One region of the Bacillus sp. mrc49 genome, then DNA from elsewhere that is predicted to be linked to it. Evidence: a T-box and tRNA genes for the amino acid it is inferred to sense, from the RefSeq annotation. Region 1 holds a T-box; the other holds one or more tRNA genes.

Evidence for each region. A T-box is a leader RNA that pairs with one kind of tRNA and senses whether it is charged. The one in region 1 lies ahead of leuS (leucine--tRNA ligase), so its partner is inferred to be a tRNA-Leu.
Region 2: it has a tRNA-Leu gene. The T-box ahead of leuS (leucine--tRNA ligase) is inferred to sense a tRNA for this amino acid. The anticodon was not compared.

What each region holds. Positions count from the first base shown of each region.
Region 1 is NZ_PHNG01000478.1:10,383-13,757, forward strand. Features, by position in the region: gene CVN76_RS04195 (TIGR01212 family radical SAM protein) at 1-288, opposite strand, end outside; gene CVN76_RS04200 (SMI1/KNR4 family protein) at 459-965, shown strand; gene CVN76_RS04205 (DUF2524 family protein) at 1,062-1,325, shown strand; T-box leader at 1,474-1,705, shown strand; gene leuS (leucine--tRNA ligase) at 1,758-3,375, shown strand, end outside.
Region 2 is NZ_PHNG01000754.1:9,637-13,011, reverse strand. Features, by position in the region: tRNA gene CVN76_RS22380 (tRNA-Ser) at 1-84, shown strand, start outside; tRNA gene CVN76_RS22375 (tRNA-Glu) at 94-168, shown strand; tRNA gene CVN76_RS22370 (tRNA-Val) at 184-259, shown strand; tRNA gene CVN76_RS22365 (tRNA-Met) at 361-434, shown strand; tRNA gene CVN76_RS22360 (tRNA-Asp) at 440-515, shown strand; tRNA gene CVN76_RS22355 (tRNA-Phe) at 528-603, shown strand; tRNA gene CVN76_RS22350 (tRNA-Thr) at 611-686, shown strand; tRNA gene CVN76_RS22345 (tRNA-Tyr) at 703-786, shown strand; tRNA gene CVN76_RS22340 (tRNA-Trp) at 794-867, shown strand; tRNA gene CVN76_RS22335 (tRNA-His) at 885-960, shown strand; tRNA gene CVN76_RS22330 (tRNA-Gln) at 999-1,073, shown strand; tRNA gene CVN76_RS22325 (tRNA-Gly) at 1,077-1,151, shown strand; tRNA gene CVN76_RS22320 (tRNA-Cys) at 1,159-1,232, shown strand; tRNA gene CVN76_RS22315 (tRNA-Leu) at 1,241-1,321, shown strand; gene CVN76_RS31185 (hypothetical protein) at 1,567-1,761, shown strand; tRNA gene CVN76_RS22310 (tRNA-Leu) at 2,051-2,131, shown strand; gene CVN76_RS22305 (hypothetical protein) at 2,909-3,375, opposite strand, start outside.

The DNA.
Region 1 (3,375 bases):
ATAGGCCATATACTTTCCATCTTTCCATTTATGGTGCATCCGTTCGCTGATTTTTTTGAACTGGACGTCGAGCGGCTCAACGCGGCTGCCGGCAAAGTCGCCCGAGCCTGAAGCACTGCAGAAGGTACAGCCTCCATGTGCGACGGTGCCGTCACGGTTCGGGCAGTCAAAGCCGCCGTCCAGGGCAACTTTAAAAACCTTATGTCCAAAATGATTTCTCAAGTGGTAATTCCATGTATGATATCGTTTGTTATCCGTTGCATATATAAACGGGTTTGCTTGATTCAAATCAGCAACCTCCTTGGTATAAATGAAGCGCACCATATATTATACAACATTCTGGCAGCTAGGTCTTTTTTTGAAAAATAAGCGTATAATGTATACTTGAGGGCTGAACTTTTGGCTGCTAATTCGACAAAATCAAGTGAAAGACTATATCCAATCGGGAGCTGATGGACATGACCGGTCAAGTTGAAGAAGCGATTAATCATATGAAAAAGCGATTAGCCGAAAATAATCAGGTATTCGAAGCAAAGGAAGATGGGTTTATATACCAAGCCTCTTGTACCTTCAATTCACCTGCTTCGGATGAGGAAATTCATTCCTTTGAAAAGAAAACCGGATTGCATCTGCCCGAAGATTATAAAGAGTTTTTGAAAATAACGAATGGCTGCAAATTATTCGAAACACGGGAATCAGGCGGGGAAAATGATATATACAGCCTCGATGATATCATGAATTACACATATGAACTCCCCTTTGAAGGCTGCTTTAAGGTAGCCTGCATCTATCAAGATAATATCGTCATTGACGGGAGAGCCGTAGCCGAGGGGGATACGGATTATATAATGGTGAAGGGCCATCTTGATGATTTTGAAGAAGGCGAGAAACTGCAAATGGGCTTTGCCGAATGGATCGAGCGCTTCATATCGGATCAAGGTGAGAAGTTTTGGGATAAAGGATGATTTGATAAATAACGCTGATAATCCTCTCGTTTTTTGTTCAAACTAATCAAGATGATTACAAATCATCCAAATGGGACGCGAAGGAGAGGGTTTGAAATGGCAACCAGACAATCCGTCGATCATTTTTTAGAGCAATGTGAAGGAGCTCTCCATTTTGCAGAGTATGAGTTTAACGAGGCTTCACGGCAAGAGCATTATGATGATGAACAATTCCAGAACTCACAAAGGTATATCGAAGAGGCGTTGACGGATTTGGAACGCTTGTATGCCAGCTCCAATGCCCAACAACGGGATATGCTTGCAAGGATGGAGCAGCAACTGAACGAATTGAAAAATGAAATGATCGTACTTCGACATTAAGAACAGGGAGCCGTGATTTCATGGCTCCCTTTTTGCACGATTTTTTCGGAATTCGCATATATAATGAAAAACCTGTCGATAATGTTTATGTACGGCTATTGCAATTATCGGTGAAATTGACTAGAATGAAATAAAATCCAATATTCTCATAAAGACTATGATGAGGAACAGTAGCGATTTTATTCCAGCAAAGAGAGTTGACGGGTGGTGCAAGTCAACCTGGGATGATTGTGAACTCGCCTTGGAGTTTCAGGTGTGAAGGTGAAAAGTAATGCCTGACGAACCAATCCACGTTACGGATGTTTAAGCTGGGCGGATTTTAGCTATCGCCAATGTGGGTGGTACCGCGGGAAGATATACATAATCCTCTCGTCCCTATTTTGGGATGAGGGGTTTTTTATTGTTTTTTATACGGAATAAGGAGGAAATCAAATGAGTTTTGACCATAGAAGCATAGAAACGAAATGGCAGCAATACTGGGAGGGCAACAAGACATTCAAGACGGGCGAAGAAAGCGGTAAACGCAAATTCTACGCCCTTGATATGTTCCCATATCCTTCAGGGGCAGGTCTTCATGTAGGACACCCGGAAGGTTACACGGCAAGCGATATTTTAGCCAGGATGAAGCGGGCCCAAGGATATAATGTCCTGCATCCGATCGGCTGGGATGCCTTTGGACTTCCGGCAGAGCAATATGCGATCGATACGGGAAATGACCCGGCTGAATTCACGGAGCACAACATCAACACGTTCCGTCGCCAAATCAAGGCACTTGGTTTTTCTTATGACTGGGATCGTGAAATCAATACGACGGATCCTGACTATTACAAATGGACGCAATGGATTTTCTTGAAGTTATATGAAAAAGGGTTGGCTTATATTGATGAAGTGGCCGTTAACTGGTGTCCAGCACTTGGCACGGTCTTGGCGAACGAAGAAGTCATCGATGGTAAGAGTGAGCGGGGAGGCCATCCTGTCGAGCGCCGTCCGATGAAGCAATGGATGCTTCGTATCACGGCTTATGCAGACCGCTTGATCGACGACTTGAATGATGTGGATTGGCCGGAGAACATCAAGGATATGCAGCGTAACTGGATTGGGCGTTCCGAGGGAGCGGAAGTTACTTTCCATATCGACGGCTTTGATGATACCTTCACGGTGTTCACGACCCGTCCTGATACGTTATTCGGAGCAACTTATGCCGTATTGGCCCCGGAACATCACTTTGTCGATAAAATTACGACAGCTGAACAAAGAGATGCAGTTGAGGCTTATTTGGATGAAGTGAAGCATAAAAGCGATTTGGAAAGAACCGACTTGGCAAAAGATAAATCAGGCGTTTTCACGGGGGCTTATGCGATTAACCCGGTAAACGGCGAAAAAATGCCGATCTGGATTGCCGATTATGTGCTGATCAGTTACGGAACGGGTGCGATCATGGCCGTTCCTGCCCATGATGAACGTGATTATGAATTTGCTGTCAAGTTTGACTTGCCGATCAAGGAAGTCGTCGCTGGCGGGGATGTCACGAGTGAAGCGTATACAGGCGATGGCCTTCATGTGAATTCGGAATTCCTTGATGGGTTGAATAAAGAGGAAGGCATTTCAGCCATGATCAAATGGCTGGAAGAAAAAGAAATCGGTACGAAGAAAATTACCTACCGTCTTCGCGACTGGTTATTCAGCCGTCAGCGTTACTGGGGTGAACCGATCCCGATCATCCATTGGGAAGATGGGACGATGTCTGCACTGGAGGAAGAGGAACTTCCGTTGATTTTACCGAAAACGACTGACATCAAGCCTTCAGGGACAGGGGAATCTCCACTTGCGAACATTGCGGAATGGGTGAACGTAACCGATGAAAACGGACGGAAAGGGCGCCGCGAGACGAACACGATGCCGCAATGGGCAGGCAGCAGCTGGTACTTCCTTCGTTATATTGATCCGGACAATAAGGAAGCTTTGGCAGATCCTGAAAAATTGAAAGAGTGGATGCCGGTCGACATTTATATTGGCGGTGCCGAGCATGCGGTGCTTCACTTGCTGTACG
Region 2 (3,375 bases), on a different contig from region 1:
GTCCGAGTGGCCGAAGGAGCACGATTGGAAATCGTGTAGACGGGTAACCCTGTCTCAAGGGTTCAAATCCCTTGCTCTCCGCCATTTATACCTGGCCCGTTGGTCAAGCGGTTAAGACACCGCCCTTTCACGGCGGTAACACGGGTTCGAATCCCGTACGGGTCACCATTTCGGCAACATATTGGAGGATTAGCTCAGCTGGGAGAGCATCTGCCTTACAAGCAGAGGGTCGGCGGTTCGATCCCGTCATCCTCCACCATTTTTACATAAGGTCAGGTTGTTTCAGGTAGTGGTTGGTCATCATTCCACAGAAACAATTCACACGAAAACTTGATTCTTGAATAGAAACATTATTACCGTCGCGGGGTGGAGCAGTCCGGTAGCTCGTCGGGCTCATAACCCGAAGGTCGCAGGTTCAAATCCTGTCCCCGCAATCTATGGTCCCGTGGTGTAGCGGTTAACATGCCTGCCTGTCACGCAGGAGATCGCGGGTTCGATTCCCGTCGGGACCGCCATTTTTAAAGTTTGGCTCAGTAGCTCAGTCGGTAGAGCAAAGGACTGAAAATCCTTGTGTCGGCGGTTCGATTCCGTCCTGAGCCACCATAGTAGTGCCGGTGTAGCTCAACTGGTAGAGCAACTGACTTGTAATCAGTAGGTTGGGGGTTCAAGTCCTCTTGCCGGCACCATGTTTCATCCATATGCGGAGGGGTAGCGAAGTGGCTAAACGCGGCGGACTGTAAATCCGCTCCTTAGGGTTCGGCAGTTCGAATCTGCCCCCCTCCACCATCTCTTTAGGGGTATAGTTTAAAGGTAGAACAGAGGTCTCCAAAACCTCCAGTGTGGGTTCGAGTCCTACTACCCCTGCCAATTTCAATCTTATCATGGCGGTTGTGGCGAAGTGGTTAACGCACCTGATTGTGGTTCAGGCATTCGTGGGTTCGATTCCCATCAGTCGCCCCATTTTTCTTTAAAATGTGCTATAATGAAAACAACGTTAATGGGCTATAGCCAAGCGGTAAGGCAACGGATTTTGATTCCGTCATGCGAAGGTTCGATCCCTTCTAGCCCAGCCATATGCGAAAGTAGTTCAGTGGTAGAATACAACCTTGCCAAGGTTGGGGTCGCGGGTTCGAATCCCGTCTTTCGCTCCAAAACGTTGGCGGCATAGCCAAGCGGTAAGGCAGAGGTCTGCAAAACCTTTACCACCGGTTCGATTCCGGTTGCCGCCTCCAACAATCATGCCGGTGTGGCGGAATTGGCAGACGCGCACGACTCAAAATCGTGTTCCTCTGGAGTGCCGGTTCGACCCCGGCCACCGGTATCATCTAAAGGGTTAAACCCTTATAAGTCAATGCTGAGATTGTCTCTAAGCATTGACTTTTTTGTGTTTAACCGACTAAAGCAGAATGCTAATCGTGTAAACAAGCTACTGCTCGTTATAATAAGCGTAGAGGAGTCGGTAAAACATCCATACATGCTTTTAGAGATACACTTGCAAAGTATTATGTAACAAGCGGTGGTATACCAAATTAGTGAGACTAAAGGTTTGGCATATACGTTGATTAAGTGCCTGAACAAACTGATTTATTTAAAGTAGAGATACGGCCAAGAATTGATGGGAGAAACGCAGAACCTAGAATGTTTTTCCGTAATGAAAAAATCGCTATCACTTCAACAAATGATGATGTGGTAACCTCAGGCGATATTTTAGCTGTTAAAGATGTAGAGGTTTATATTATTGGTATTGATGACCGTTCGTAGATTACTTATGCATATAAGGTAAACGTGGGCGATAGATTTTTTGAGGAAGAAGGTCATTTAACTAGCTTAAGGCTGGAACTATAATAAAATTAAGTGGCGAAAATAATAATAATAATCCAATATAGCAATCGTGGTAGGACCTATTCAGGAGTGTCTTTTTTTAAAAGAGTTAATTTATTAATTGACAAATATATAATAGTATATTATTTTAATTAAAGGGTATTTATTAATCGTATGGACAATTACATAATTAGCATTGACTAAAACTATTGTAAACTCCAACAATCATGCCGGTGTGGCGGAATTGGCAGACGCGCACGACTCAAAATCGTGTTCCTCTGGAGTGCCGGTTCGACCCCGGCCACCGGTATCATGAAACAGCCAGGAGTGCTGTTGGAAGAAGGCCTTACACTTAATTGTGTAGGGCCTTTTTTGTTACTCTACAAATACTAAGAGAACGTTCCTTCTATGTTGTGATAATTAAAAAACGAATGGAAGGTGACAGTCCTGCCATACGTTTCCGAGGCGGGAGGAATGGCCAATTTTGATATTCGTTATTGCAATCAAAGGTGAATTGGAGATGAATGTCAAAAATAAGATCAGTTGAAATGACTTAAGGACATCAACTATATAAAAGCCGATTTTTAAATTAAGTTGCTCTCCAGAGGGAGCACTATTAGCTACTATGCATGATCAGGTTCTTGCAGCTGTCATTCATTTGTCTGAGTCTTTCCTTTGAAGAGGCTGTTGTATCGATCGGATAAGTTCACTATTTTTCAGGCGGTTAGGATTATATATGTCTTGTAAGCTTTTTGTTCCTGCTGGTATCCTAGTTTTACCGTTTTACCCCTAACAGACTGTATTTTTATTATATCTATTGCTATAAAAGAAAGGAGCACAATCTAAAATAGTTCAATCCTTAAGGAATGGCCTATAAGTTTGGATATTTTGAGTTAACTTTTGTCTTATAAGAGCAGCACGCAGGTAAACGTTCTTTTGTGGCAGTCTTCGTCACAAGATGTCTTCGCACTAAAAAGTCAGCTCGACTGGAGGCAATCGGCAGAGCTGATTTAGTGTTGAAATATACATATTCATTATGATACCGATGCTTAGAAGAAGAGAACTTCAATCAAATTTCCCCTGTGTACTAACATCTGTATTTGAATTTAGGTTCTGTCTGATTATAATATCCGTTCCTTACCTCTGCACACCAATTGGCAAAGGCTTCTCTCCATTGAACACTACTAAAGAATTCCTCAACAGATTCATTTTCAGAATCCCAAACGATGAATGTGTTGAGTGGAGTGATTCCCCCTGCCCAAATTCCGATATTTTGGTCAGTATTATCTTCCCTTACTAATAATATGGGCAGTCCAAATTGAAAAGCCATCGAGGGTTCAATTTGTAAAAAAGTTGAGCCTTCCCAGAACGGAGGGGATGATGAAGGCTGCCCTACATTAGTATCGGTAACCTCAACGAGAAATCGACGAAAGTTGATTGCCAACATTCCATAGCTTGATGAAACCAACCGGCGGATACTTGTTAAAATGTTTTCTGGATATTGTTCACTTATAGGCAAAGTACGTGGAAAAAGCAGAGCGTTCTCAATCTCGA